DNA from 2 places in the Clostridium sp. CTA-5 genome. Region 2 is predicted to be linked to the other one. Evidence: a T-box and tRNA genes for the amino acid it is inferred to sense, from the RefSeq annotation. Region 2 holds a T-box; the other holds one or more tRNA genes.
The links. The T-box of region 2 lies ahead of serS (serine--tRNA ligase). A T-box ahead of a tRNA ligase gene usually reads a tRNA of that ligase, here a tRNA-Ser.
Positions count from the first base shown of each region.

Region 1: it encodes a tRNA-Ser, which carries the amino acid that the T-box ahead of serS (serine--tRNA ligase) is inferred to sense. The anticodon was not compared.

Region 1 covers NZ_BAAAAT010000014.1:37,684-65,943, forward strand. The annotation lists gene ACYUET_RS17495 (ABC transporter permease subunit) at 1-1,059, opposite strand, end outside; gene ACYUET_RS17500 (ABC transporter ATP-binding protein) at 1,059-1,973, opposite strand; gene ACYUET_RS17505 (pro-sigmaK processing inhibitor BofA family protein) at 2,445-2,693, opposite strand; gene ACYUET_RS17510 (DUF2508 family protein) at 2,715-2,990, opposite strand; gene recR (recombination mediator RecR) at 3,407-4,003, opposite strand; gene ACYUET_RS17520 (YbaB/EbfC family nucleoid-associated protein) at 4,218-4,559, opposite strand; gene dnaX (DNA polymerase III subunit gamma/tau) at 4,720-6,345, opposite strand; gene ACYUET_RS17530 (thymidylate synthase) at 7,026-7,808, shown strand; gene ACYUET_RS17535 (dihydrofolate reductase) at 7,827-8,318, shown strand; RNA gene ffs (signal recognition particle sRNA large type) at 8,771-9,036, opposite strand; tRNA gene ACYUET_RS17545 (tRNA-Ser) at 9,773-9,862, opposite strand; gene ACYUET_RS17550 (glycoside hydrolase family 18 protein) at 10,301-11,599, shown strand; gene ACYUET_RS17555 (phosphatase PAP2 family protein) at 11,754-12,287, opposite strand; gene ACYUET_RS17560 (nucleoside deaminase) at 12,430-12,879, opposite strand; gene ACYUET_RS17565 (HlyC/CorC family transporter) at 13,135-14,391, opposite strand; gene ACYUET_RS17570 (hypothetical protein) at 14,654-15,115, opposite strand; tRNA gene ACYUET_RS17575 (tRNA-Arg) at 15,541-15,615, opposite strand; gene ACYUET_RS17580 (DUF6483 family protein) at 15,968-16,642, opposite strand; gene ACYUET_RS17585 (cation-translocating P-type ATPase) at 16,629-19,046, opposite strand; gene ACYUET_RS17590 (lysophospholipid acyltransferase family protein) at 19,552-20,277, shown strand; gene ACYUET_RS17595 (DEAD/DEAH box helicase) at 20,670-22,250, shown strand; gene ACYUET_RS17600 (Hsp20/alpha crystallin family protein) at 22,323-22,832, opposite strand; gene ACYUET_RS17605 (HDIG domain-containing metalloprotein) at 23,132-23,767, opposite strand; gene ACYUET_RS17610 (P-II family nitrogen regulator) at 24,029-24,370, opposite strand; gene ACYUET_RS17615 (ammonium transporter) at 24,388-25,635, opposite strand; gene ACYUET_RS17620 (phosphotransferase family protein) at 25,762-26,715, opposite strand; gene ACYUET_RS17625 (DUF1540 domain-containing protein) at 27,044-27,205, opposite strand; gene ACYUET_RS17630 (PRK06851 family protein) at 27,509-28,260, shown strand, end outside.
Region 2 covers NZ_BAAAAT010000008.1:56-4,379, reverse strand. The annotation lists gene serS (serine--tRNA ligase) at 1-1,095, opposite strand, end outside; T-box leader at 1,152-1,354, opposite strand; gene ACYUET_RS14015 (DUF1667 domain-containing protein) at 1,417-1,653, opposite strand; gene ACYUET_RS14010 (FAD-dependent oxidoreductase) at 1,676-3,061, opposite strand; gene ACYUET_RS14005 (3H domain-containing protein) at 3,078-3,590, opposite strand; gene ACYUET_RS14000 (HDIG domain-containing metalloprotein) at 3,622-4,140, opposite strand; tRNA gene ACYUET_RS13995 (tRNA-Ala) at 4,233-4,308, opposite strand.

The DNA of each region.
Region 1 (28,260 bases), on a different contig from region 2:
AACAAAGTGCGCAAATTTCTTTAAAAATGCAAACATTTGAAATGCTACTGTTCCAGCTACTGCAACTATAATTGCTATAGTTGTTGATACAGTACTGCTCTTGAATAATGTAGATATTAAAAATATAAATGCACAACAAGTTATCATAAATAATATTTGTAATAATAATGATTTAATTACAAAATCATTAAATGTAGCAAAGTGTCCACTTCCAGCCACATGCATTAAGTCTGGATTGCCACCTCTGCTTGCTGCATTAGAAAAATCTAATGCATATCTAACGCCAAGAGTTTTAGGATAATTTCCTGCATCAAATCCTTTTACAAGTCCCATTCCTAAAAATGCTAAACATTCAACTGACATAATCATTGTAACTACCGTAATAGTAACTGCTATAAATTTAGATAATAATACTTTTCCTCTTGATATAGGTTGTACTAATAAGAATTTTAATGTTGGTGGTGTACATTCCCCTGATACAATATCACTCATAAATACAGATATTCCAACTACCAATAAAACTGCACCTAAAATTCCAATTATTGTATCCATATAATTGTAAGCATTAAATTCATATCCATGTAAAGGCTTAATATTATTTTCCTTTAAATATTTAAGTTCATTTAATTGTTCTGTAATTGCTGATTTATTTGATTCTGAAAGATTTTTATTATTTAATGATTCTTCATAAGATTTAATACTTTCATCTAAATCTATCTTCCATTGATCAGCACTTACACCATTTTTTATTTGATCTTTATATTTAACTTCTTCCTCTTCATAAGCTTTTAAACTTTCTTTAAAATTAATTAAATCTGCTTTATCTTCAGGTTTTGTACTTTCTTCAAGATTTTTAATAGATTCTTTTGCATGTTTAATATTTTGATCAACTTGTTCTAATCTATATTGTGGCGAATTATATTTTTCCATATCCTTTTCTCTACTGTAAAGACCATACATACCCACACCAATAAATAAAACAAATAATCCAAATACAATCCATGTTTTAGTTCTTTTTAAAATTTTTATAAGTTCATTCTTTATTAATAAAAATAACATTATTTAATTCCTCCTTCCATAAGCTCCATATATCTTTCTTCCAATCCCTGTCTATTTTTATAAAACTCACATATATCGATATTTTCGCTTACTAACTTTTTAATTAACTTAGAGGACATACTTTTTTCTAATAATATATTTATTTCTTTGCCTTCTAATTTACTTTCAATTACATATGGTATATTTTTAATCACTTTAAGTACCATATCTTTATCTGTACTACTAATTAATGTTACACTATCTTTATCTGTACTAATGTTTTGTCCTTTTATTTCTTCTATTGATTGTATAAGACCATTATTTATAAATGCAACTCTATCACATAAATTTTGTACTTCACTTAAAATATGAGAAGATATAAAAACAGCCATGCCTTTTTCTTTAGCAGCTTTTTTTATTACTGCTCTAAACTCTAATATTCCCGATGGATCAAGTCCATTAGTTGGCTCATCTAATATAAGTAATTTAGGATTCCCTATTAATGCTGCTGCAAGTCCAAGCCTTTGTTTCATACCTAATGAATATTTACCTACCTTGTCATTAATTCTTTCTTCAAGACCAACCAGTTTTACTAATTCATTTACTTGCTTAATTGATGCCTTTCTAATTCTTGCAATTTGAACTAAATTTTCTTTTCCTGATAAATATTTATAAAGTTCTGGATTTTCAACTACTGCTCCAACATCTTTTAACGCTTTTTCTCTTTCTTTAATTAAATTGTGTCCACATATTACTATATCTCCACGTGTTTGAGTTATAAGCCCAACTAACATCCTTATAGTAGTTGTTTTTCCTGCTCCATTCGGGCCTAGAAATCCAAATATTTCACCTTCCTTTACTGAAAGATCTATACCCTTTATTATCGCTCTCTTCCCCAATGTTTTGTGTACATTTTTTATTTCTAAAACATTCATAGCTCTTCCTCCTAAACTTAATACACACGAAAGAAAATAATAGATAAGCAATACTAAACTATTATTTTTTCAATGTGTTTAACTATGAATAAAGTATAACCATAATAACTTAATAAATAATTATATAAATTCTTAAAATTTATTAATTATTCTTAATTTTTATACAAAAACTAATCTTATTTAATAAATTTAAATAAGATAAAAAAGTGGCTACATCACGCTTAATGGAGAATTAAGATATAGAGCTCTACAAGATTTTTAAAATATATTTTATTGAAAATCCTTTTAGATTTTTATACTACATTGTAAATTTTTCAAAATATATTACATATTTTAAAATGTAAATAAAATAGAGCCTGTACTATTAAATAACTTTAAATAAGTTATCTTAAATATCAGACTCTATTTATATTAATTATTAAATTATATATTTCATACTAAATTATAAATATATATTTATAATTTATACACTTATAAAAACACTTGTATTATAGCCAAAGCTATCACTCCTGGTATTCCTAAAAAACCTGCAATCAAAGCTGTAATTGGATTAATAGGCAAAGTAAAATTAAAATTTACTCCAACTAAATTTACTACATACAATATGACAACTCCTAGAATTCCATTTAGAATCACTTTTAATGGCCATTTTAATAATTTAACTATTAGAAATAATAATACTATTCCTATTAATCCATATATTAAATATTGTTCACTCACATTTAGTCCCCCGTCTCATAATTATTTTTCTGAAATATTTTTTTGTAATATATAATTATGGCTTACACTGAGTCCTCTTGCTTTTGCTAGACATAATAAATATTCATATCTTTTTTTAGCTACCTCTTCTGCAAAAATTGCTACTTCAACCAATTTAGAATCATTAACATTATTAAACATACTTCTAGCAGCATCCATTTCTGATTTTGCCTCTTCCATCTGTTCAATAAGTTTATAATTTAAATCTTCGCCATCTATATTTTTCATCAAATATTCCAATATTTTTATTTTATTCATATACTCACCTCCAAACATCCTACTATATTAATATCCATATATTGGGTTGAGTATACTTATTTTATGTTTTATGTTTTTATTTTAAGCATATGAAAAAAATAATAAATCAAAGATGCGATGTATATTTTGTGTCAGACTAGAAGCTAAGGCTTTATAATAGTGCGCTATTAAGTGAGACTTAATGACGAAGTATGACATAAAATAGACAAACATACTGGTATATTATTTTTTTGAATGTGCCTTATAAGTGGTAACACTTTTTTATTGACCTCATATATTATTATCATAAGAAGCTTTTCACTCATATCAAACAAAAAAAGTTCTAACTCCCATCTATATAACACCTTTTTCAGGAACCCAGTTACATACATTGGGTTCCTTTTTTATTCTTTAGAAAATCATTTTTTGAATGTGCCTTATATTTCTTTTCTGCCTTCCATTGCTTTGGACAATGTTACTTCATCAGCATATTCTAAATCTCCACCAACTGGAATTCCTGCTGCAATTCTAGTTACTTTTACATCAAGAGGTTTTAAAACTTTTGCTATATACATAGCAGTTGCTTCTCCCTCTATGTTAGGATTAGTTGCTAAAATTACTTCTTTTATATCTGCGCTCATTCTTGCAACAAGTTCTCTTATCTTAATATCTTGCGGGCCTCTTCCTTGCATAGGAGATATATTTCCATGTAACACATGATATAATCCATTATATTCCTTAACCTTTTCCATCGTCATAATATCTTTAGGTTGTTCTACTACACATATTATTCCTTTATCTCTACTAGGATTTGAACAGACTGGACAAGGATCAGAATCAGTAAAATTCCCACATACTGAGCAGTATTTAATTGTTCCTTTTGCTTTAACCAAAGCAGTTGCAAATTCCCTTACTTCATCATCTGGGAGATTTAAAATATGTAGAGTTAATCTTTGAGCAGTCTTTTTTCCTATGCTTGGCAACTTTGCAAATTCTTCTATCAACTTTTCTATTGCTACGGGATAAAATTCCATTTCACATTACTCCTTAAATCAAATAATTTGAACTAAAATATCAACACTCACTAAAAACATAAATAATATATAAGTTCAAATAAATTTTATTCGTTTATATAAATTTTTGATTAACTACATTATTATTTTTTATATAATTTCTAAAGTTAAAAGCATACAGCTCGAAGGAGTCTCCCTCTGTTCTGTATGCTTTAAATTGCTTAGGCTTTATTTATTAAAATAATCCACCTGGCATTCCGCCTGTTAATTTGCCCATTTTGCTACTAGTTTCTTCTTCTGCTTTTCTTAATGCTTCATTAATTGCAGTAAGTACTAAATCTTCAAGCATTTCTACATCATCTGGATCTACAACTTCAGGCTTTATATTAATTGATTTCACTTCTTTTTTACCAGTAACAGTTACTGAAACAGCACCACCACCAACTGATGATTCAAATTCTTTTACTTCAAGCTCTTTTTGCATATCTTCCATTTGTTTTTGAAGCTTTTGCGCTTGTTTCATAAGATTATTCATATTTCCTCCCCCGAAACCACCAGGGAATCCTCCTCTTGCCATACAAATCCTCCTCTTAATAAATTTCTAATCTTTATTATAAAACATTTTCTTACTGTTTACTATATAAAATATACTACTTATATAAAAGATAGTTATAATTATCTAAAATATCCTCCTTTTACATAAGTAAGTCTACTAGAATTTAAGAATATATTAAATTCTATTCATCTAATACTTCAAACGGTACTCCATCTAATCTCTGTTTTAACATATCTTCTTTACTTAAATTAGTAGATTTAGAATTTTTAATATCATATCTCACTACTATTTTGTCTTTTAATACATCAGAAAATACTTGATTAACAAGTTTTTTGTATTCTTGTTTTTCTAATCTATTTTTATTAAATGCATAAGATTCTTCATACATTAATGTAACAATTCCATTTTCAAATTTACATGGTTTTGCAGTTACAATTGATGCATAAACGACCATAGCTCTCCTTGCCTTAAATGCTTCTAAAATTTCTGACCAAGCTCTTTTAATATTGTCTATTGTTAATGTTGATCCACTATTTACTTCAATATCCTCTTCTTCAGATTTATTCTCCTCTTTTACTTTCTCTTTAATAGAAGCTTTATATTCTAAATTTTCTTCTTTTGTTACTGATTCTGTTTGAGAGGCTACTTTAATCTTTCCACTTTTTAAATTTTCTTCTAATTTATTTATTCTTGCAAGCATTACTTCACTTGAAGTATCATACTCTATTTTACACATTTTTATTATACTAAGCTCTAAGTATAATCTGCTTTGTTTACTTACTTTTGCATTAGTTTCGCTTTCCTGAAGAATTCTGATTGCTCTCATTATTTCTTCAACTCTAATTCTTTTTCCTTGTTCTTTAATCATATCAATATTTTCTAAAGACATATCTAAAATTTCTTCTGGTTTGTTTGAAACCTTAACCATTAATAAATTTCTAAAATGTTCTATTAAATCTTTAATAAATAAATACATATCTTTGCCTGAATAAACAAGCTTATCAACTATAACCATAGATTTTTCAATATCTTTATCTATCACTGCATTAGTTATATCAAATAAATATTGATTAGTCACAAGGCCAAGTATACTTATTAAATCTTCATATTTAATATCATTATCTCCCATTGCAATTGCTTGATCTAGTATACTCAAAGAATCTCTCATCGCCCCGTCTGCAACTCTAGCAATTAAGTCTAAACTCTTATCATCAACAAGTACTCCTTGAGCCTTTGTTATTTTTCTTAATCTAGCTGAAATTTCTTGTTGATTTATCCTCTTAAAATCAAATCGTTGACACCTAGATAATATAGTTATAGGAAGCTTTTGAGGATCTGTTGTCGCTAATATAAATATTACATTGCTTGGGGGTTCTTCTAATGTCTTTAAAAATGCATTAACAGCCCCCGCCGATAACATATGAACCTCATCTAGTATATATATTTTATATTTTCCCTCTTGAGGTGGATATTTAGTATCATCTATAATATCCCTAATTCTATCTATACCATTATTAGATGCAGCATCTAATTCTGTAACATCAATTGCTAACCCATCATTTATTTTTTTACACATTTCACATTCATTACAAGGCTCTCCATCTTTTGAATCAAGGCAATTTAATGCTTTTGCCATTACTTTAGCTGTTGATGTTTTTCCTGTTCCTCTTGTTCCACAAAAAAGATATGCATGTGCAATTCTATCATTTAAAATTTCATTTTTTAATGTTGTGGTAATATGTTCTTGCCCAACCACATCACTAAATGTCTTTGGTCTCCATTCTCTATATAAAGCTGTATATCCCAAAGGCTTTCTCCACCTTTCTATTTTCCCTTAAGGCAAATGAACTAAAATAATAGATCAAATAAACGAGCATACTGGTCTATTATTTTTTTGAATGTGCCTAAGTCTTATATTTATTATACACTAATAACTAATTAAATAAATTATAAAAATAATTATATAATATGAACAATAAAGTTTTACAAAATTAAAAAATTATCTATGCTAACACTAAATATATAGCTTCAATTAAACTTTTTTATTTATTTTCTATAAAAATTAAATAAAAACTTATAAATATATTATGTTAATTAGAACATATATATAAATTCCAATAAAGTTTGTTCATTAATATAAACATTAAAGTATTTATAAATAATATTACTGACCACTATAGTGAGGGACTTATATAGAAAATTTATAATATATATACTTCTAACTAGATATTATTAATTGATCTTTTTATAAATATGTAAGCTTATAATAAATGTTTATCTATGATAAAATATTTAAGAAATATTAAAGCATCGTAAAACAAATAATTACTCAAAAATTCGTAGTATTTTTTGAACTAGTCAAGGAAGTAAATGCAGTTACTGCTATTAGCTATATTGGGTGACACAGTATAGTACACAAAAACAAGAACACTGACTAGTTATTTATTTAGAGATGCCTAAAATACAAATAGGAGGAAAAAATTTTTTATGAGTTTATATGATGATAAATATTTAGCTATAGCTAGTGATATTCTTGAAAATGGATATTACGATAATAATAGAACTGGGGTATCAACTTATAAATTACCTCATCAAATAATGCAATTTAATTTAGAAAAAGAATTTCCTATATTAACAACAAAGTTTGTTGCTTTTAAAACTTCTATAAAAGAAATCTTGTGGATAATGCAAAAACAAAGTAATAATATTAAAGATTTAGATGGACATATTTGGGATGAATGGGCTAATGAAGATGGTTCTATAGGTAAAGCTTATGGATATCAAGTAAAAAAATATCACCAAATTGATAATCTTATAAAATCACTAAAAGAAAACCCACAAGATAGAAGGATGATGGTCAATATATGGAACTGGGAAGACCTACCTGAAATGAACCTAGCTCCATGTTGTTTCTTAAGCATGTGGGATGTTACAGACGGCAGACTTAATTGTATGTTAATTCAACGTTCTGGCGATCTACCACTTGGAGTTCCATTTAATACTACTCAATATGCAGTATTAACACATTTAATAGCACAAGTTACAGGATTAAAACCTGGTTTATTTACTCATGTAATAAATAATGCACATATTTATGAAAATCAAATTGAAGGAATGAAACTTCAATTATCAAGAAAAAATGAAGCTTATGATGCACCAAAACTTTGGATAAACCCTAAAGTAAAAGATTTTTATGATTTTACTCCTGATGATATTAAATTAGAAGATTATAATTATCATCCATCAATAAAAATGCCTGTATCAGTTTAAAAAAGGAGAGATATAAATATGATATCTTTAATTGTAGCAATAGCTAAAAATAATATTATTGGAAATGATAATAAATTAATATGGCATATTTCAGATGATTTAAAAAGATTTAAAGAGATTACTACTGGGAAAACAATGATTATGGGAAGAAAAACTTTTGAATCTCTTCCTGGAATCTTACCGAATAGAAAACATGTAATTTTAACCAGAGATAAAAATTTTAATGTTAACTCTGATTCAGTAACAGTTTTTAATGATTTTAATGATTTAATAGAAAAGTATTCTAAATGTGAAGAAGAAGTATTTGTAATTGGTGGTGGAGAAATATACAAACAAATGCTACCATATGCAGATAAATTATATTTAACTAAAATAAACAAAGATTTTTCTGGAGATACTTACTTTCCTGAATTTAATGAAGATGATTTTGAAGTAGAATATAAATCTGACACTTTACTTGATGAAAAAAGTAACTTAGAATATACTTTTATAAATTTAAAAAGGATATAAATAATAGTCTATGTTTTAAAATAATATTGATATTATAGTATAAGCGAACTGGCATTGGAATTTGCTTTTTAGAACTCTTAATGAAGATTTGTCCAATTAATTGCTTGTCAACAATCTTTGATTGGGAACATGCATTAATTGGACTAATCTTTATTTTAGAGTTCTTAAGTGAGAGTCAAAATTTTATATTTTGTTTCTCGAACTTACTGGACGAATGTACATGAGTCAAGTTTCCTATTTCAACTCTGTCCATGAGTTTTATACTATAATATCAACTCTTACTTAAAACATAGACTATTTATATTACGAAATAAGAAAATGAGGAAATTTTATTAATAAAATTTCCTCATTTTCTTATCCTATTGTTTTTGTCCTATATCGTTAATCCTATTGAAGAGTAACCCATTTAATAATCAAAAAAAAATCCTTCATTGTGAAGGTTTATAAATAAACCGTGCACCTCACGTTGATAAAAATCCCCTATACGTTACCTCTGCAGTTAGCTCAGACCAGATTGATCCACGGCACATGCAGTGTGCACTTATCGCTGCTTCCTTCCGGATCTGACGAGGTTCATGCGCTTACATTGCGTGGGACCCAGTCATCAACACCACTTACAAAGGTCAGACTATAAAGAATTAATACCTAAGCGAGGAATTCAATCCTGCTATAGCGGATTGCAGGTTACAGGGCACCGCTGACTCCCCATCTAGCACGGCAATGGTGGTATGAAGAGGATTCGAACCTCAATAAATATTTTTCTTTATAACCAAAGAAAAACTTACGTCTCCCTTAGACGTCAAACCATATTAAATCATTACACATTTTAGATACTTTTAAATAATAACATATAAGCTTTTCAAATTCAAGGCTATTCTAATAATAAGATTTTATAAAATAAAAGTTTATTTGGATTATCACGTTTTTATTTACATATATACTATTATTTATACAACTAAAATATATATATTCTAATTGAATTATTTAATTAGATTTTTTTGTTTAATTTATATAAAAAATTATAAATATACTAGACTCTACTCATTTACAAAAATATATTAAAAATTTTTTATAACAATTAAATTTAATAAATAAATTTATTCGATCTTATATATTAATAATTTTATCAACAGTTTTGAAAAGTTTTTTAATAAATCTGTTGATAACTTTTATTATATCTTTAAATTATGTGGATAATTTTTTAATTTTAATCACAAATTAATTTAAGTAATATAAATTTTATTCTTTAATTGTGTTTCTAATTCTATAAATTATATTTTTAATTAAATAATAAATTTTAATTTTACACTATATTCTAAAATATTAATATTTATTTAAAACATATTAGATTTTTCTTATATATTTAAGAACAAAAAAACACGTCTGCAATTTATTCCGATCACAAACATGTTAAGAATTCTTATAAGAATCACTGTATTAATCAATTAATATTCTGGCGGAGAAAAGGGGATTTGAACCCCTGATAGAGTTGCCCCTATACACGCTTTCCAGGCGTGCTCCTTCGACCTCTCGGACATTTCTCCATAAAAGCATTACATAATGCTTTTTTATAATATCATATAAAAATCTTTAATTCAACTCAATGTTTAACCCTTTTTCTTTTATCTATGTAACATAACTATTTTGAATTAATAATTTCTTATTAAATATTACTGATATTGTATTTTAATGATTGATACTGCTCTAAACTAAAATATCAATAATAAATACTATTTTTCTAAATTAAAATAATTTATCGTTAACATTTCATGAAAACCACTGCTATAAAAATACAGATTAAGCAACACTTATCTCTTTAACATAACAGATATGTAAAGTTTCTTTACATATATTTCCTTATTTAACTGTATATGTTATCATTAAATAAAGATAGTAAAACGACATAAAGCTACAGAGGCTATTCATAAATTAGTACATATTTTTACTTAAGTAAAAATATAAAATATTAAGGGGTGGTAAACATGAAAAAAACTTTAAGTATTTTACTTTCTCTACTACTTATAGCAGGTTGTATTACTTCAAATACTGTAATAGCTAACGCTTCTAGTAATTCTAGTAAAAGAGTAGTTACTTATTTTCCAAGCTGGGGAGTATATCAAGCAGGACAACAGCATATTACTGTTGATAAAATTCCATGGGACAAGGTTACACATGTTAACCATGCATTTTTTGAAATAACTAGTGATTTTAAAATTCAAACTACTGACAGTTATGCTGACTTTGAAAATACTAATTTCCCTCATGCACCAAAAGCCGATTGGAATAAGTATCCAAACACAGGATATCCAGAAGGTACAGTATTTGGTCACTTTGGTGAATACAAATATTATAAATCAAAATATCCAAATGTAAAAATTTTAATATCTGTTGGAGGATGGACAAGAAGTAACATGTTCCATGAAGCAGCCTCTACAGAACAAAATAGAAAGACATTGGCTAATAGTATGGTAGATGTTATGAAACAATATCCATTTATCGATGGAATAGATGTAGATTGGGAATATCCAACAGAAACTAGAGCTTCTGAAGACCAATATGATAGAGGTTGCGTTGGTGGCCCAGAGGATAAGCATAATTTTACTCTATTATTAAAAACTATTAGAGAAACATTTAATGAAAATAATATGAAAGATAAACTTTTAACAGTAGCTGTATCAGCTGGTGCTTCAAAAATAAAAAATACTGAACCAGACCAGTATGCTCAATATGTAGATTATATTGGAGTAATGACTTATGATTTTGCTGGTGGATGGGACAAGGTTACAGGACACCTTGCTTGTTTATATCTTAATCCTAATGATACTACAAGACCAAACTTTGATATGGATGATGCGATGAAACTATTTAGGGATACTTATAATGTTCCAAGTAACAAACTTTTAGCAGGTTCTCCTTTATATTCAAGGGGATGGGCAAACGTTCAACCTGGACCTAATGGAGATGGCTTATTTCAACCTGGAGATTCAAATTTTAAAGGAAATTTAGGAGATGGTGGTCAATATTCTTGGTATGATATAAAAAATATAGAAAATGCTCAAGGTTGGGTAAAATATAGAGATCCTATAGCCAAAACTCCTTATTTATACAATGCTAACACTAAACAATTTTTAACATATGAAGATAAAACATCATTGAAAGAAAGAATTAATTATATAAATGATAATAATTATGGTGGTTTAATAGTTTGGGACTGTAGTGGAGATGATGTTAAAAACGGATGGCCAATGCACACTCAAATGTATAATGATTTAATAAAATAATAGCAATTGATTTATTAAAAATTTTAGTCTTATATAGAGTAAATTTTCCTCTATATAAGACCTATTTTTTTGCTATATTTTAAGTGACACAAATACATCTGTCCATAAGCTTTATAGCACTATATAAATGTTATTTTAAAATATAGCATATGTTTTAATAACTTTCTAATTTTCTATTAACTATTTTATAGATAATAGAACTAAAAATTATTCCTAATACACATCCAACTAACACATCTGAAGGATAATGTACATATAAATACATTCTTGAAAAACCTATTAATGCTGCTAATATAAAAGCTGCAATCCCAAATTTCTTATTCGCTTTACTAATTATTGTTGCTGCTGCAAAAGAAGACATCGTATGCCCAGATGGAAATGAAAAACCTGTTGGCGCTTTTATAAGTAATTCTATTCCTTCAGTAATATTAAAGGGTCTTTCTCTAGCAACTAAAGGTTTTATAGTAATATCACCTATTAATGCACATATAATTAGTGTTGGTATCATTATTAAGCCATATTTTCTATACTTCTTGGTTATTATAAATATTATTGCTATTATAATCCACACAAGTCCACCATTCCCGAGTGACGTTATAGCAGGAATTATCTTATCCATTATAGGATTACGTAAATTCTCCTGTATAAAATTTAATATTCTATCATCAAATGCTTGAATAAATTGCATGCAAGCCTCCTTATCCAATATATTTTGCTTACTATTAAAAATAAACATTTCTAAATATTTGTTTGAACTCCAGATATATATCTTAAATTAAAATTTATTTATACTAAAAATTCTTAATATAGATTTAAAATCCAACCTACATTTAAAATTTAATAGTATTCCTCTTTTGATCAAAAAATTTAGTTAGTAATTCAGAACACTCTTTATCATAAAGCCAATTAACACTCACAAAATAATTTAATGAGACACTATCTATGAGATTTACTACTGAGCCACATGCTCCCATATCTTTATTAAATGTACCTATATGCAGTTTAGAAATTCTACTTTGAGCAATTGCACTAGCACACATAGGACAAGGTTCTAAGGTAACATACATTTCACATCCTGTTAATCTCCAATCCCCTATATATTGAGAAGCTTGTTTAATTGCTAAAATTTCTGCATGTGCCGTTATGTCTTTTAAGTTTTCTTTTAAATTATGAGCCTTAGCTATAACAATTCCATCCATTACAATAACTGCACCCACTGGTACCTCACCCTTAGACATTGCCAATTTGGCCTCTTGTTTAGCAACTTCTAAAAACTCCATTGCATTGCTCCTTTCATATCTAGTAAATTAAATACACTAAAAAAGTCATATATCTAACTTTTTATTTTTCACCTATCATAATAAAAAATTAAGAAAATTACTTTTTATAATTATACACTACAATGCAGATTCTTATAAATAAACTCTTCATATTTTATAAAAGTCCATAATTTAAAACTCATTCATATATAAAGAATAGGTTGTCCAAAAATCAAAATTTAATTTTTATTTTTGAACAACCTTTGTATATTAAAGTTAAGATACTTCTTTTGTAAATATTCTAACTTTCTTTATTCTATTTTTATCTATATCTTCAACAATAAATTTCATATTGTTAACTTTTATCTCTTCTTTTTCTTCTGGCATCCTTCCAAGTTCACCAATAACCAAACCTCCAACAGAATCAAATTCTTCTGATTCCATATCTATGCCTATTAAATCACCAATATCATGAAGTCTTACACTGCCATCTACTATATATTCATTATCTTTAATTACTTCAATTGACCTTTTTTCTTCATCATATTCATCCTCAATCTCTCCAACAATTTCTTCTACCAAGTCCTCTATTGTAACTATTCCAACGGTTCCACCATATTCATCTAATACAACTGCAATATGATTTCTTGTCTTTTTCATTTCTTTAAATAGTTCTATAATCTTTTTAAACTCAAATGTATAAAAAGGTTCTCTTATATATTTAGTAATATTAAAGTCCTCTTTAGGATTTTCAATCATTACAAGATCCTTGACATTTAACACTCCAATAACATCATCTATCGTTTGATTATATACCGGTATTCTTGAAAATTGTTCTTCTTTTATAACTTTTAATACATCATAATAAGTTGCTTCAGAATCAACTGCAACAACATCAACTCTTTGAACCATAACATCTTTTACTTGAAGATCAGCAAAATCAAAAACATTAAAAATCATTTCTTTTTCAACATCTTCTAAGACACCCTCTTCTTCACTTACACCTACCATTGTCTTTAATTCTTCTTCTGTAATAAATGGTTCACTTGCCTTAGGATCTCCACCTAAAATCTTTATAAAAAATGAAGAAATAGCGCTAAACATAAAAACAAAAGGTTTAAATATCATTACTACAAGCTTTACTGGCTTACTAACCTTTAAAGCAACATGTTCTGCTCTTTGCTTTGCAATAGACTTTGGAGTTATTTCACCAAATATTAAAACTAATATAGTCATAATTGCTGTAGCTACACCAACTCCAGTTGGTCCAAATATATGAGTTGCAAGCACAGTAGCAAGAGCTGATGCCGCGATATTTGCAATATTATTTCCAATTAATATTGTTCCTAATAATTTATTAGGATCCTCAGTAAGCTTTTCCACTAATTTAGCTCCTGGTACCCCTTCCTCAATCATATGCCTTATTCTAATTTTGTTTAATGACATTAATGCTGTTTCAGACATTGAAAAAAATGCTGAAAGCATAAGTAGTATTATTAATATTACTATCTCCCACGTATAACTAGGGTCCAAAAAAAATCACTCTCCTAATGACTTATTAAATATTTTTTGTTTTTAATACTTGAAAATTCTAAGTGCTAATCAAATTTAATTTTGATTCCAAATCCACTAATATTTTACTTAACATTATAACATATTCTTATTAAAAGAAATATATTATCTTAATCTAAAAAACATCAGTAATATTAATTAGAATACTTATAATTACTCTAAATTAATATTATTGATGTTTTTTATCACTTTTTAAAATTAACTGAAATAATAAAAAAATCTCTTATTTAACAAAATATATATTCACTAACTTTGACAATTCATCATTTAATGCTAATTGAACTATCTTACCATTATTTAATTCGAAATTATACTTTTGTAAATTATCTATACTAGTATTATAAAATTTTCTTATTCTTTTATTATTTGATTCTCCACCTCTTACCATATAAGCTTGTCTTAAACAATGCTTGTCTATTTTTATAGCAATCTTTCTTCTACTCATATTAAAAATTCTAGTTACACTTAATGTTCTATCAAAAAATTCATATTCATAATCAACATAACTAAACATGCTTATTAAAAATAACGCTATTCCTAAAATTATTAACGCTACTGTTATAAGTATAGAAATAAATATCATAAACAATGCTAGTATAAAAACAACTATAGAAACTTTTTTAGCAACCTCACTAGCTTTATATGATTTATTTGAGGGAATAAACTGTTCTGCAAATATATCCATATAAAATCCTTCCTTTCCCAACCCTTTTTATCTTTATGTTATATTACTCTTTATTTACCAAAATATTCTAAATACTAATAAACAGTATTAATAATATTCTTATTTTTTAAGTTGTATATAGCTAATATTTTAATAATTATCTTTTAATTTAAAATCAAAAAAAATCTTACCTCATATTAAAATCTAATTATTACTAAATTTGTATAACATAAACTTTTTTTTACAATTCTATTTTAATTGATTTATCTAAAAATTTCATTATAAATTTTAATTAAACCATTCTCTTATATTCTAATTCTATAATAAATATATTACATTTAAGATTTTTACATTATATTTATTATTTAAAATATAGCGTATTGAATATTTAGACAATAAAAATACAATAAAGCCACAATTATTATAATCAATAATTGTGGCTTTATTGGTATCCCCAGTAGGAATCGAACCTACATCTGTCCCTTAGGAGGGGACTGTTCTATCCATTTAACTATGAGGACACATGTTTGTTGAAATTACATAATAAATTGTATTATACTTGCTATTTATTGTCAAGTAAACCATGTCCTTATCTATTTAACACTATGTTTTCAGTAAATGTTGATATTATGTATAAAAGCCAAGTGGCATTGGAATTTGCTTTTTAGAACTCTTAAGTGAAAGTCAAAATTTTATATTTTGTTACTTGAACTTACTCAGTGAATGTATATGAGTCGAGTTTCCTTTTAGTCTTACAATTACTTGCTTGTCATCAATCTTTGATTGGGAACATGCATTAATTGGACTAAACTTTATTTTAGAGTTCTTAAAGTAAATTCCTCTGTCCATAAGCGTTATATCATAATATCAACACTATTTTAAAACATTCCTATTATCTAATAACTTTTTAAGTTCTAAATAACTATCTTCTACTTCTTCTATTGGAAGATTTCCTTTTATTAAAATCTCTCTACTCTTTTGTTTAAGTCTAGTATAAAACTCTATTCCTTCTTGTATGATATTTTTATCATTATTACTTTTTTCAACCATATAAAATATCATATCTTCTGCCTTATCGAATTTTTCAATTAACTCATAAAGTTTTATTACTCTCTTATCATCTTCTAAAGGAAGGTCATAATTACTCAATACATCTAAAAGCATTAAAATATCTTCATTATATTTTTTAGTTTCAATGTCTTCTTCTTCATAAGCTTGATAAAATGCTTGTAATGACTTTTGATAGTAGATTACCATCTTATTATCATCTTTTTCTTTTGAGCAAACAATCCCTTGAAGTTGCAATAATTCTCCTAGCGCTATATATTTCCAAACATTAAAATAGCTATCTCTACTTATTATGTCTTTAATACTGTTAAATGATAATGTATCTATAGTGTCTATTTCTAATCCTACTAAAGTTTTTAATTGCTTATTTATTACATGTTTAGCACTTTCAAAGTCATGATTTAAAATTTCCTTATTTACCTCTTCTTTTACTAAATCTAAGCTATGCTCCATTTCTTTCATATAATCATTTTTTAACACCCTTATCACCCCTACAAATTATCTTATACCTATGCTTAAATTTATTATTAATCTTTTTTCTTACAAAATCCACTATTTTAGTTATTAATGGCCCTGATGCCACTATTACAGCTAAAGAAATAACCCAATGTCTTAATTTAATTACTTCTAATGTAAATATCCATCTTCCTATAGGAGTTATGAATGCTAATGTTACTATTCCAAACATAACTATACCTAACCCTAATTTAAACTTTGTTAATGGTCTAGAAACCTTAAGTAAAATAACCATACTAGTTCCAGCAAGCATTAACAATGCTAATGTTCTGCTATATTCTATAGAAGCTCCAATCTTACGTGAAATCATAAATGTCAGTGTTGTAAATAATGCTAAAAATATTCCATTTGGAATACTTACTGTTAATATTCTTTGTAAAAACCCTCTTTTAACAGCACCACGACTAGGTAGTAAAGCTAAAAAGAATGCTGGAATACCTATTGCACAACTTCCCACTAATGACATTTGTATTGGTAAAACTGGGAATGGTAAGAAAAGTATTGAAAATACAAAAGCTAAAATTATTGAATATACTGTTTTTGATAAAAATAATTCTGCAACTATTTCTAAATTATTAATTTGTTTTCTTCCTTCTTCAACGACCTTAGGTAATGCTGAGAAGTCCGATTTTAATAATACTAGTTGTGCTACTGCCTTTGTAGCGTCAGATCCATTTGCCATAGCTATACCACAATCTGATTCTTTTAATGCAAGTACATCATTAACACCATCACCAGTCATAGCAACTGTATGGTCCATTTTTTGTAATGCCTTTACTATTCTTCTTTTTTGATGTGGTGTTACTCTTCCAAATACAGTGTTTTCTTCAATAACTTTTGTAAATTCTTCTTCATTTTCAGGTAAAGTTCTAGCATCTATAGTTTTATCCCATCCATGAACACCAGCTCTTTGTGCAACTGTTGATACTGTTACTGGATTATCTCCTGATATTATTTTAACTTCTACATCTTGTTCATGGAAATATTTTAAAACCTTTGGTGCCTGTTCTCTTATTATATCTTCTATTAAAACTAATGCTGCTGCAGTTATCTTACCTGATAACTTTTCACTCAATTCATTATTTTCAAGCTTTGCTAAAAGCAAAACTCTTCTTCCTTTTTTGGCTTCATTATCTACAATTTCTTTTATTTCATTATATGAATCATTTAATATTATTTCAGGCGCTCCAAGTACCCAACTCCCTGCCTTATCAAAAGTTATTCCTCCCCATTTCCTTTTAGAAGAAAATGCTATGCTCTTTAAACATTTTAAATCTGAAGGATTCTCTTTATATTTTTCTAATATAGCTTTTTGAGTAGCATTTTTACTTGGGAGATTATGTGCTAATGCAGATAATATATTATTAATTTCATCTGCATCTATATCTCCAATACTTTTAACATCTACTAAATTTAAATTTCCCTCTGTTAAAGTTCCTGTTTTATCTAAGCATAAAACATCAACTCTTGCTAAAACTTCAGTAGCACATAATTCTTGAACTAAAGTATCATATTTAGATAACTTTATTATTGCTACTATAAAGGTAGCACTAGTTAATAACACTAAGCCTTCTGGTACCATACCTATAATTCCTGAAACAGTACCTATTGCTGCCTCTTGCCATGTTATATCCTTTACCATAAGTTGAGTTACTGTTAATAAAATAGATAAAGGAATTATTATCCATATTATAACTCTAAAGATTTTATTTATAGAATTTTGTAGTTCTGAGTTTATTAACTTAAATTTTCTAGCTTCATCAGCAAGTTTTGCTGCATAAGTTTCTTTACCAACACTAGTTACCTGTGCATATGCATCTCCAGCCACAACAAAACTTCCAGATAGTAGTTTATCATTATCATTCTTTACAATAGAATCAGATTCCCCTGTAAGCATGGATTCATCTACTTCTAATCCGGATTGAGATATAATCTTTGCATCTGCCAATATCTGAGAACCAGTTTCTAAATATAATATGTCATCTAAAACAATATTTTCTAATGGGATCTTTTTTAAAGTTCCATTTCTAATTACATTAGCATACGGTTCACTTATAACTGATAATTTCTCCAATGTTTGTTTTGCTCTAAGTTCCTGTACTATACCTATTAAAGTATTAACTAATATTACCCCTGCAAATATTGCATTTTTGGGTGAACCTGCTATTACAACTACAATAGCTAATATAATATTTATTGCATTAAAACTAGTAAATAAATTTGCTCTAATTATTTGCCATAAAGTTCTAGAAGGTACTTTTGGTATGTAATTTACTTTGCCGGATTTAATTCTTTCTCTTACTTCTTCATCACGAAGCCCTATTATGTCTCTATTTATTATCGTATTCTCTAGTTCAATATTTTCCATTTAATCACTCCACATATTAACTAAATTATGTTTTTATTTTTAACATATAAATTTTACAACAAAATTCTTAAGTTAATATTAATTATATATTTTTTTATTATACTTTTCCTTAAATTAATTTTAAATTTTAAAAAAATGTTTAAAAATCTTTGTTTTAATTTGAAATATTTTAAAACAGCATTGATATTGTAGTATAAGGGCGAACTGGCATTGGAATTTGCTTTTTAGAACTCTTAATAAAGATTTGTACAATTAATTGCTTGTCATGAATCTTTGATTGGGAGCATGCGTTAATTGGACTAAGCTTTATTTTAGAGTTCTTAAAGTGAATTCATCTGTCCATGAGCTTTATACTACAATATCAACATTCACTTAAAACATAATGTTTAATTTGGCTATGTTTTTATTTCTCATTTTATTAAGTATTTGCCCACTATCTTTTAAATAATACATTTTTATAATATACTATTTTTATAAGTCATTAAAATTAAGGATGTGTAATTATATGATAAGAACTATAATATTCTATTTTAGTGTTATTATAAGTCTATTATTTCTTTCCTTATTCGGAATAGAAATTAAATTCTTAGAAAAAAAAGGTGATACTAAAAAAAGAGCTGAATTTATTCATAAGACAACCACTAGATGGGCTAAATTTGTTATGAAATTAAGTGGTGCACGAGTTAATATAATTGGAATAGAAAATATACCAAAGAATCAAACAGTATTGTTTGTATCTAATCATCAAAGCAATTTTGATATTCCATTATTAATGTCATCTATTGACGTTCCAAAAGGCTTTATTGCAAAGAAGGAATTAGAATCTTGGCCATTTATTAGTACTTGGATGAAATATTTAAATTGTATATTTATGGATAGAAAAAATTTAAGAAAATCCGCTCAGTCAATAGTTGAAGGTATTAAATTATTAAAAAGTGGATATTCTATGGTTATATTCCCTGAGGGAACTAGAAGTAAAGGAAAAGAAATTGCTGAATTTAAATCTGGAAGTTTTAAACTTGCTATAAAATCTAAATGTTTAATAGTTCCAATAACTATAAATGGTACTTATAAATTATTAGAACAAAATAAAAATATTATTAGACCAGCAGATATAGAAATTTTTATACATGAACCTATATCTACAAAAGATTTAACTAAGGAAGAAGAAGATAATTTACCAAGTAAAGTCCAATCAATAATAGTTAGTAAATATAAACATATTTCTTAGTATTAGGTAATTAAAGAAAATAATTTAGATTAGTAAGAACTTATAGATTTGAATAAGTTTCAAATTTATAGGTTCTTTTCAAACTTTGCAATAAAATTATTAAAATTTAGTACTTTATTAAATTTTCACCCGAATAAATTAACAAACTGTTAATGAAAACATTAATCACTTTAATAGATAAATTTTGTTTTTTATTTCTTTTAACTATTAATTGTATTTTTAGAATATAAAATGTTATTAAATATATTATAAGGTAATATTTTTTTTGACATGATGCCTATTACTCTGTTAAACTTATTTTATTTGGCTTATAGATGAAAAACTTAATTTTAAAAAAACATTATCTAAAGTAAAAAATCAATCAATTTTAAATAAAGAAACGAGGATATTTAATGAACAATAATCAATTTTCTATTTTAGGTCTTAAAGACACTATTGTAAAAGCAATAGATGACCTAGGTTTTACGAAACCTTCACAAATACAAGAAGAAAGTATACCTGTAACACTTCAAGGATTTGACTTAATAGGGCAAGCACAAACTGGTACTGGAAAAACTGCGGCTTATGGATGTCCTATACTTAGCAAAATTACTAAATCTGAAGGAATTAAAGCTCTTATTTTAGCACCAACAAGAGAACTTGCCGTTCAAGTTAATGATGAGCTTAATAAACTTTCAAAATATGAAAAAACTGTTGTATTACCTGTTTATGGTGGAGAATCAATTGATAGACAAATAAAAGCTCTTAAAAGAAATAATGTAGAAATAGTTGTAGGAACTCCTGGTAGAGTACTTGATCTTACTAAAAGAAAAATTCTTAAATTAGATACTATAGAATGTTTAGTATTAGATGAAGCAGATGAAATGCTTAATATGGGATTTATTGATGATATCGAAACTATTATAAATCATACTCCTGAAGAAAGACAAACATTACTATTTTCTGCTACAATGCCACAACCAATAGCAAAGCTTGCTAAAAATTATATGAAAGCTGATGTTAAGCATGTTGCTATTAAAAAAAGTTCTCTTACAGTTTCTAAAATTGAACAAAATTATTTTATGATTAATAATAAACATAGACTAGAAGCTCTTTGTAGATTATTAGACTTAGATAATCCATCTTCTGCTATAATATTCTGCCGTACAAAAAGAGGTGTTGATGAATTAGTTGAAGAATTACAATCTAAAGGATATGTAGTTGAAGGAATGCACGGTGATATGACTCAAGTTCATAGATTAACTACATTAAAGAAATTTAAAGAAGGTTCTTTAAATCTATTAATTGCTACTGATGTTGCTGCTAGAGGAATTGACGTTGATGGTGTTACTCACGTAATAAATTACGATTTACCACAAGATGTAGAATCTTATGTTCATAGAATAGGAAGAACTGGTAGAGCTAACAGAACTGGTACTGCTTATTCATTAGTAACTCCAAAAGATTTTTCAATGCTTAAGCAAATTCAAAAAGTAACTAAAAGTACTATAACTCAAAAAGCTATTCCAACTGCAGAAGAGATTCATAATAAGAAATTTAATAATATGGTATCAGAAATTAAATCAACTATTGATGAAGGAGATTTTGCTAAATTTATTCCTAGTGCAATAGAATTAAATGAAAACTATGATTCTATATCTATAATTGCAGCTTTAATAAAAGTGAAATTTGAAAATGAAAGTGTTTTTGAATATAGTTCAAATAAATTAGAATCACCTAGCAAAAAAGAAGACGTTCGTTTATTCTTCTCTGTAGGTAAAAGAGATGGTTTAACTCCAAAAGTTCTAATAAACTATATTAAAGATATGACTAAAATTAGTGCTTCAGCAATTGGTCAAATAGATCTTATGGAAAACTTCTCATTTGTAACTGTTGAAGAAGGCGTTTCTTCAAAAATATTAAACAAATGTCCTGGCGGTAAGATTAACAAAAAAAGAGTTAATGTTGAGATTGCAAATAAGCGTAAAAAATAATATTTAGCTTTTATGTAATATTAGGGAAGATTTATATTAGGGAAATCCTAAATTAATATCCTCCCTTTTTATTTAATCTTCAATATAATCATTTACATCTACTATCTTTGATTTTGCATCCAAAATATACTTTTTAGGCATTGATATTCTAAGTATACCATTTTCCATAGTTTTTATTAATTTAGTTTCTTCAATTGCTTCAATATTATCAAATTCTTTTATATAATTCTTTTTAACCATATAGTTAGATGTAAACATTCCATTATTAGCTTTATTCATCTCAAACTTATTTAGATTAATAGAAATTTTTCCTGGATCATACCTTATACTTGTTTGTCTTAAATCAACTCCTTTTAATTCTATACTTAAAACATACATATCATCATATTCCTCTAAATTAATAAATTCAGCTTTTTCTTCTTGTTTATCTTCTTTATTCTTTATTCTATAACTCTCGTCTCCCATATTATACTCTTCTGTAAAAATTGATATATCAATATTTTCTAAAAAATCCCCTATAATACTTCCTACTCTATTTAAATCAATAGTCCCTCCAAATTTAAAAGGAAATATTCTAAACACAATATACCTCTAATACAAATTGCTATAATTTATATTATTATAAAACTTCTTAAATGTTAAACTTAATATATATAAGTTCTAATAAAGTTTGTTCATTAAGATAAATCTTAGAATATTTATAAATGTTCTGACTAACCATTCTAGTGAGGAACTTATATAAGAAATTTATGATATATATACTTCTAACTAGATAGTATTATTCAATGTATGCTAGTCTATTTTACATACGCAGAATCCCCTGATAACCCAACTAACAAGAAGTTACTTCCTTGTCTAACACAAAATATTCGTTGCATCTTTTACTTATTGTTTGTTTCCATATTACTAATAAGTATTTCTTTAAATTTATTTATATCTCTTTCTGTATCCTTTATATCTAAAGAATTTAATCCACCTCTTCCAAGTCTATCACTAAGTGAAATTAATGAGATATCATCTATATCAACATCTTTTAATAATCCAGTAATATCTTTAAATTTAAAATCTTTAGTTACAAATAAACTTTGCATATGCCATCTTATTAAATATTTTACTTGTAATATAAATTCTTCACTTTGATTAAAATATTTTAAAAATTCTTCTGCCATTTCTGCACCTACTTTGTCATGGTCATAAGATGTTAATCTTCCCTTTCTCATTTTAGTAGTTGGTTTTTTACCTATATCATGTAATAAAAGTGTCCACATAAATACTCGTTTATCTCTGCTTTTATTCCTATTTTTAGCTCCTTCATCCACTACCATCATTGTATGTATAAATACATCTCCTTCTGGATGAAATTTAGGATTTTGAGGGACCTCTTTTAATTCACCAATCATTGAAAATGGATATTTATTAAATATTCCATCACTTAATTCCTTTTCTAAAAATATAGATGGCTTATCATCATTAATTAAATGTTTTTCTATGTTTAAAAATATATCTATATCATTCATATCATTTTTTCTCCTACTATAATATTTTAATTAATAATGTTTTAAAACATTGTTAATATTATTATTCCAAAAACCTATGGTATTATAATAAAGTGTCTAAAAGAAAATAATAGATTAAAAATATACAAATTTAATAGTCATTATTTTTTTAATACAACTAAAGCTCTGTTAAAATTATAAATCTATAACTTAACAGAGCTTTTTTAATAAATAAAATATTTTATAAATTACTATATTTTATTCAAACTGTATTTAAAATGTTCATGATAATGCTGTTATACCTCTTTCACCAGTTCTAATTCTTATACAATCACTGATATCAGTAATAAATATTTTTCCGTCCCCAACTTCTCCAGTCCTAGCAATTGAAGTAATTATTTCAATTATCTCTTCTAATTTATTATCCTCTACAACCACCTTAAGTTCTATTTTAGGCATGATATTCATTATATCATCTTCATCTTCATAAGATTCCACCCAACCATGTTGTTTTCCACAACCCATAACTTGACTAATTGTTACTCCACTGATTTTTGCTTCTTTAAGAGCTAATTTAATAGCTTCTAATTTTGATGGTCTTATAATAGCTTCAATTCTTTTCATAAACAATCATATCCTTTCTAATCAAGTCCTGTAAAGGATGGATAAGCGATCTCACTGTGTTGTGAGATATCAAGTCCATCAAACTCTTCTGAACTTGTAACTCTAATATCCACAAATTTTTGCATAACTTTTATAATTATAAACGTACTAATACCTGCAAATGCTATGGTTATAATAATACTAATAATTTGTGCTTCAAATAACTTAAATTCCCCAAAAATCAATCCATTCCATTGTGCTGCTGAATTAATAGATTTCTCTGTAAAAATACCTGTTGCTATTGCTCCCCAAATACCACCTACACCATGACATCCAAATACATCAAGTGCATCATCATAATTAAACTTAGGCTTAATATAATTCATGAAGAAAAAGCATATAGGAGATCCTATTGCTCCTATTATTATTGATGCATAAACAGGTACAAACCCTGCTCCAGGTGTTATAGATACTAAACCTATTACAGCACCTGTTATAGTTCCTAAAATAGTAGGATTACCATGTTTTATTTTTTCTATTAACATCCATGAAAGCATCCCTGCTGCCGCAGATGTATTAGTTGTTAAAAATGCATGTACTGCAAGTTCTCCTGAACTTAATGCACTTCCTGCATTAAATCCAAACCATCCAAACCAAAGTAATGCAGCTCCAAGAAATACAAATGGTATGTTATGTGGATTGTATTTCATTTTACCATACCCTTTTCTAGGACCTAAAATTATACATGCAACGAGTCCTGAAACGCCTGAACTTATATGAACTACACTTCCACCAGCAAAATCTAATGCTCCTAAATTTTTTATAATTCCACCATCTCCCCATACCATATGCGCAAGTGGATAATAAACAAAAACTGACCATATTCCTACAAATATAAATAATGATGAAAATTTTATTCTATCTACCAATGATCCTGTTATTAATGCTGGCGTTATTATAGCAAACATCATTTGAAATGTTGCAAAGAGAATGTGAGGTATATTATTAGCATAAATAGGGTTAGGATCTGCTCCAACACCTATAAAGCCTATGTAATTAAATCCACCAACTATTCCTCCTATATTTTCCCCAAATGATAAAGAATATCCTATTACTACCCATAATACAGATGCTAATCCACATATAAAAAATGAAGACATAATAGTGTTTAATATATTCTTTCTACGTACCATACCTCCGTAAAAGAATGCTAATCCCGGTGTCATTAAGAACACAAATGCCGTACATATCAGCATAAATGCGCTATCTGCTAAATTAACGTTCATATATATCCCCCCCATAAAAATATAAAATAAAAGACGCTTAAAGCCTATGCTCTAAACGCCTTTGTTTATTATATTGATAATATTAATATAATTAATAACTACTGTCAATATTATATTTATTACATCCTATTGAAATATATTTAATGTTTTCATTATAATTCCTTTAATCTCTTTATATTTATTAGGCATTTCTTCTTTTGCACTTATAAGTTGAATTAAATTAACTAAATCTCTAAGTTTAGCTATCTTATACCAGCCTTTAATAAGTTTTTTATCTGAATGCTTATTATATTCTTTTTCAAATATATTAATTAAATTTTCATCAAAATAATTTTCATACCTAAATAACTGACCTATATCTGCTAATGCGTGTCCCGCCATTGAAAATTCCCAATCTATAATCCCTGCTAGTTTTTTATTATTAATTAGTATATTAGTTCCCTGAAAATCTCCATGTACTAATGAAATATCTTTATCTAACTCTATTAAAGCTTGAAGATTGTTTTGTACTATAGTATTAATTCTATCAATAACATCCTGTCCTAATCTATTTTTAAAGTTTATATCCATAAAGTTAGCATACCATGTATATAATGGCGGTAATTTATTTACTACTTCTAATTTTTCATTAAATTCACCTATACTATTAAATTTAAATTTATGAATCATGGCTAATGCTTTAGCTACTTCTTTTATGAAATTTTCATCAATAATGTAACCATCTTTTATAGCTTGCCCTAATGTTTTACCTTCTATATACTCATAAAGTGCAAATGTTCTATTATTGATAATATAACTCTTTGAAATATAATATATATTTTGTACTTGTACTTTATCTTTAAGTAACTTTAATAAATTATTTTCTTTTTTATAATCACAATTTAACTCTGGAAAAATTTTTAATATATATTTTTTATTTGAATTAGTAATTTTTAAAATATAATTACTAGTTCTACATCCTTCATTGATTGGAATTATATTTTCAATTGTATTATCTTCTAATATCTCCTTAAGAAGTTTATTTGCTGTATGTAAATCTATATTTAAAAATGGAAGTGATCTTTCCCAATTATATTCCACTTATTTATCCTCCATAAAATCATAAAAAATTTCAAACTAAGGCACATGAAATAAAATAATAAATCAAAGATGCGATGTATATTTTGTGTCAGACGAGGAGCTAAGTCTTGCTAATAGTGAGCTATTAGTGAGACTTTGCGACGAAGTATGACACAAAATAAACGAGTATACTGGTCTATTATTTTTTGAATGTGCCTTAGATTAGCCTAAACTTTTTAAGGACTATCGTCAATAGATGTTTCCTATAAAAAAGGGTTTAAAGAAAAAATATTTTTCTTTAAACCCCTTTTTTTATAAATCAGTCTTATAAATAGCTATATATTTGTTATTAACTATTTAGCACAAATGATTCACAATCTGTACATTCTATCTTGCTAGGATTTGATTCATGTGTTCCTACGCTAATTTCTTGTAAAGTACAATAATTTTCATTGTGGTTATGATGTTTACAATTTCTAATTGAACATCTTATACTTGGATTTCTTTCCATTATAATCACTCCCTAAAGTTTACTTCAAAATTATTATGTACTTTATAAATAAATTTATACTCTTAATTACCTTTTATAATTAATTAACTTATTGTTGAAATATTAGTTTTTTAACCTTTATCTTCTCTTTTCCTATTTACTTATGCTAACTTCAAAGCTACTATTTATACTACTTTTAAAAATTTATAATTAAATTTATATAAAAACTTTAAATTAAAATTTTTTTAATTTACACATATATTTCTTTTAAGCATATATTATTTATTGTTAGTAATATTTTTTATAAATTAAGGAGTGATAATCTTGTCTGGGAAAATTTTAAATTATTATGCATGCGCTAATACATCCAAAGGTTTTTGCAATTTATTTCCATCCAATTTAGAAGGATTAGATAAAATATTTATACTAAAAGGCGGTCCTGGCACAGGTAAATCTACACTCATAAGATCAATAGGCAACTATTGGAATGAAAAAAATTATGATATAGAATTTATCCACTGTTCTTCTGATAATGGATCTCTTGATGGAGTAATTATTCCAAAACTCAAAGTAGCTATAGTTGATGGAACAGCCCCTCATGTTATCGAGCCAAATGCACCAGGTGCAATAGAGGAATATGTAAATCTAGGGGTAGCTTGGAATAGTGATAAATTAAAAGAACATACAAGTGAAATTATTAAAATTAAAGAACACATCTCTACATGCTATGAGAATGCTTACAAACTGTTTGCAAAAGCTCTTGTAACACATGATGATTGGGAAAAAATTTATATTGAAAATATGAACTTTAAAAAAGCCGATACTATTGCTAAAGATACCATTAATACATTAGTTGGAACTTCTAAGTTTAATAAAAAAGCTAATATTAAACATCGTTTTTTCGGTGGTGCTACTCCTAAAGGACCTGTTGATTTCGTTGAAAATTTAACTATTGATGTTCCAAAAAGATATTTTATAAAAGGAAGACCTGGTTCTGGTAAATCTACACTTCTAAAAAAACTCGTTAAGGAATGTAAGCTTAAAGGAATTGATGCTGAAGTTTATCATTGTGGTTT
Region 2 (4,324 bases):
TCTTCTAGCTTGGAAATCTTCAAAATTAGAACAACTTGAAATTTCTACATATCTATTATAACTAGGCATCCAAACTTCTATATCATACTTTAAAGCTGCTGTGAAACCTAAATCACCTTTACATATTCTAACTATTCTATAAGGTAATCCTAAACCTTGTAAAACAGATTCTGCATCTGCTACTAATTTATTTAATTCATCATAAGAATTTTCTGGTTTACAGAACTTAACTAATTCAACTTTATTAAATTGATGTTGTCTAACAAGACCTCTTGTATCTCTTCCTGCTGATCCAGCTTCAGCTCTAAAACAGGCTGAGTATGCTGCATGTTTTATTGGTAAGTCATTACCATTTAATACTTCATCTCTATACATATTAGTTACTGGTACTTCTGCTGTTGGTATTAAGAAATATCCATTATTCTCAACCTTAAAAGCATCCTCTTCAAATTTAGGTAATTGTCCAGTTCCTACCATGCTTTCTCTATTAACCATATAAGGAGGTAATATTTCAGTATATCCATTTTCTACTGTATGCTTATCTAAGAAATAGTTAATTATTGATCTTTCTAATCTAGCACCTAATCCCTTATATACAGTAAATCTAGAACCTGCTACCTTTCCACCTCTTTCAAAATCTAAAATATCTAGATCTTTTCCTAAATCCCAATGTGCTTTAGCTTCAAATGTAAATTTAGTAGGCTCACCCCATCTTTTAATTTCAACATTATCTTCATCAGTTTCTCCATCTGGAACTTCTGGATTTGGAATATTAGGGATTCTTAGCATTATGTATTTTATTCTATCATCTATTTCATTTACTCTTACATCGAATTTTTTAATGTCATCCCCTAATTCTCTCATTTCCTTCATTATTTCAGTAACATCTTCACCAGCTTTTTTAAGTTTTGGAATTTCTGCTGAAACTTGATTTCTCTTTCCTTTTAAAGTTTCAACTTCTACTAATATCTTTCTTCTTTCTTCATCTAATGTTATTATTTCATCAATAACTGAAACATCAAAATCTTCTCCTCTGTTTGATAAAAGATTTTTAATTTCCTCTGGATTATTTCTAATTCTTTTTAAATCTAACATTATATTTTCCTCCTAAAAAATTTTTTATATAAAAAAAGAATCCTTCTCCCCCTAATAAAAGGGACGAAAGACTCCGCGTTGCCACCCTAATTAATAACATATAAATGTTATTCACTCTAAAAATTTAACGATATTATTACCGTACTGCTTAATTCACAGTCCCTCAAAGGTGGATTCATAATACCTGAATATCAGTTTACACCAACCACTGACTCTCTAAAAATCATAATATCATTACTAGCCTTATCTAAGGTTTTCATATTAACTTGTATTAAATATATTACAAAATACTTATATTTGTCAACATATTAAATCTTTCTTTTAATCATTATCACTAATTTTTTTAGTACTTATAATGTCTATACCTGTATTCATTATATTTTTACATATAATATCACCTATATTAACAGGACTACTAACATATATTCTACTAAGCACCTTAGAAAATTCTCTCCATAATTCTTTTTCTATTGGCTTATTACTTCTTACAGAAACTACTTTATTACGTTCATCGCCTTTTATTCTAACCAAACTTGTAAAGATATCTTTACTGCTCATAAATTAATTCTCCTTAAATATATTACATCTCTCTAAATTCCTTAATTCTAGTAGATAATATGTTAGAGTCTTTAGAATCTTCTACTATATCTAGAATATTTTTATTCATTTCTCTAGCTAATATTTTTATTATTTTAATATTACAATAAGACCCATTACAATTCCCAAGACCTACACCTGTACGTCTCTTTACTCCTTCTACTGTACGTGCCCCTAATGGTCTTCTAATACAATCAACTATTTCTCCTTCTGATATATTATTGCAAGCACAAACTATATTACCATATCTTTTATCTAAGGAAATTATTTCATTTCTTTCTTCTTTTGACATTTCATTAAATCTATATACATCTCTTCTTTTATCTACATAATCTTTTTTTCTAGTTACATTTAAACTATCCTTTAATTTATCCTTTATCATCATAGCAATAGCAGGTGCCATAGTAATTTTTCCATAATGAGTCCCTGTAACTTTTATATATCCCTTATCTAAATTATTATCATCTATTATAATTATATCTTTATCACATACTTCATTGAATATATTGCTTACAAATTCCTTTTTTCCCTGAGGAAAAATATTCTTTGCCATATCTATTCCCTCTTCTAATGTAAGCATGTGGTTACTTTTTATTCCTATTAAGTTTCCTTCTGATATTATTGGATTATTTATTATAAATGTTGAATCATCTATATCATCTATAAGTATAGTATTTAATTTATTCTCCATCTTATTTTCAAACAGTATGTAATTCATATTCTTATAATTACATTGTGGTTTATCTTCTGTAACCTCATTAGTTATTGTATTAATAACTACTTTACAGCTAAATTTATTCTTATTTGTAGTTACTTTAAATCCATTAGAGATGTTTTTAATATCTATTACTAGCTCCTCTAACCTAAAATTAACACCATTATCTGCAGCAACTTCTGCATAAGATATTGCTAAGTCATATGGTGAAATTACAGCAATATTTTCTGAATATAATGCCTTATCAATCTTTATATTTAGATTAGGTTCAATTTCATGTATTGCCATCTCATCATTTTCTATTATGTGTACTCCATCTATTCTACGTTCTTTTGCTATATTATACATAATATCTAATTTATTTTTTTGATTATTATTTGATGCTATTCTTAATGCTCCTGTTTTTTTATATGGTACATTAAACTTTTCACATGCTTTTTCTATTAGATTTCTCCCTATATTCTCCAATTTAGCCATAACATCATCAGAAGTTTCTGATCCATCATATATAACAGCTGTATTTATAAAAGAGATATCATCTGCTACATCATAGTCTTTTTCTATTAATGCTATATTCAGGTTATACTTTGATAATTCATAGGCTACAGCACATCCTATTATACCTCCACCTAAGATTAATATATCATAATCCATAGTTATACATTGCCTCCTAATCTGATATTATAAATGTATTCTCCTTCAATTCATTTATAATTAAATTTATATTCTCCTCATTGTCTGCTGATATAGTATGAAGGTGAACACCATTAGTTAAAACTGATAATAACTTTGCTTCCTGACCTTTATATTTTTTTGAAAACTTCTCTAAATCATTATAATTTTTAATCATTAACATTGCTCTAATTTCTCCATATAAAGGATGTTCTATAATAACATCTTCTATAGTTCCACCATATTTTATTACTATACCCATCTCACGGATTAAATCTCCTTCATTATGACTTACAGCTATAATTCTTCTTATTTTATTTATTTCTCTATTAATTATATATCCATCTGGAGTAGCTATTATATTTTTTCCATTAGCTCTAAGTATAGCTATATCTTTTACTATTATTTGTCTAGTAACTCCATATCTTTGGGCAATTTTAATTCCTTTTAATGGGACATCACTATCTACTAAGGACTTAAGTATATCTTTTCTTCTTTCAAGAGAATTCATAACTTTAAACCTCCTAATATAAAAATTTTACTTAATTCTGATCATCACATATTATTAATACTTTCAAATATAAGTTGTCTTCATCCATCCTATTAATGGTTGTATTGTGATGATTTTCTATACAGTATAAAATATCACTATCATAAACACCAATTTCTTCTAACATTTCTTTTCCCAAAACAGGATGATTATAATAATTATTTATTCTCTTACTTTTATTATACTTTAGAAATCTTCCTACCGTAAGCTTATTTATAATAATTACCAAAGCTTTTTCTATAGTATTTAGTGAACAACTTACTTTTCCTATATCATGTAATAATGCACATTTAGCCATCTTTTTTTCTTCTATAGATTCTATATTTTTATAATTATTAATACTTTCTATAGCTTCTTTGCATACTCTAAATGAATGAGCTCTATCAGATTTTCTCATTTTCATAAATAGTTTCTTCTCTAATTCAGTAAGATATTTATCTAAAAAGATAACATCATCTTTATAAAAAAAGGATGTTATTCCCCAAAAAAATTGTTTTATTCTATATATCATTTTATTATTTTCTCCTACTATATAATAAATATTTAATATATATTTTTAATTATAACAAAAAAAGCTATGAATTAATTCATAGCTTTTAATAATGGTGGAGATAAAGAGATTCGAACTCTTGACCCCCTGCGTGCAAGGCAGGTGCTCTCCCAACTGAGCTATACCCCCATAATGGTGGACCTTC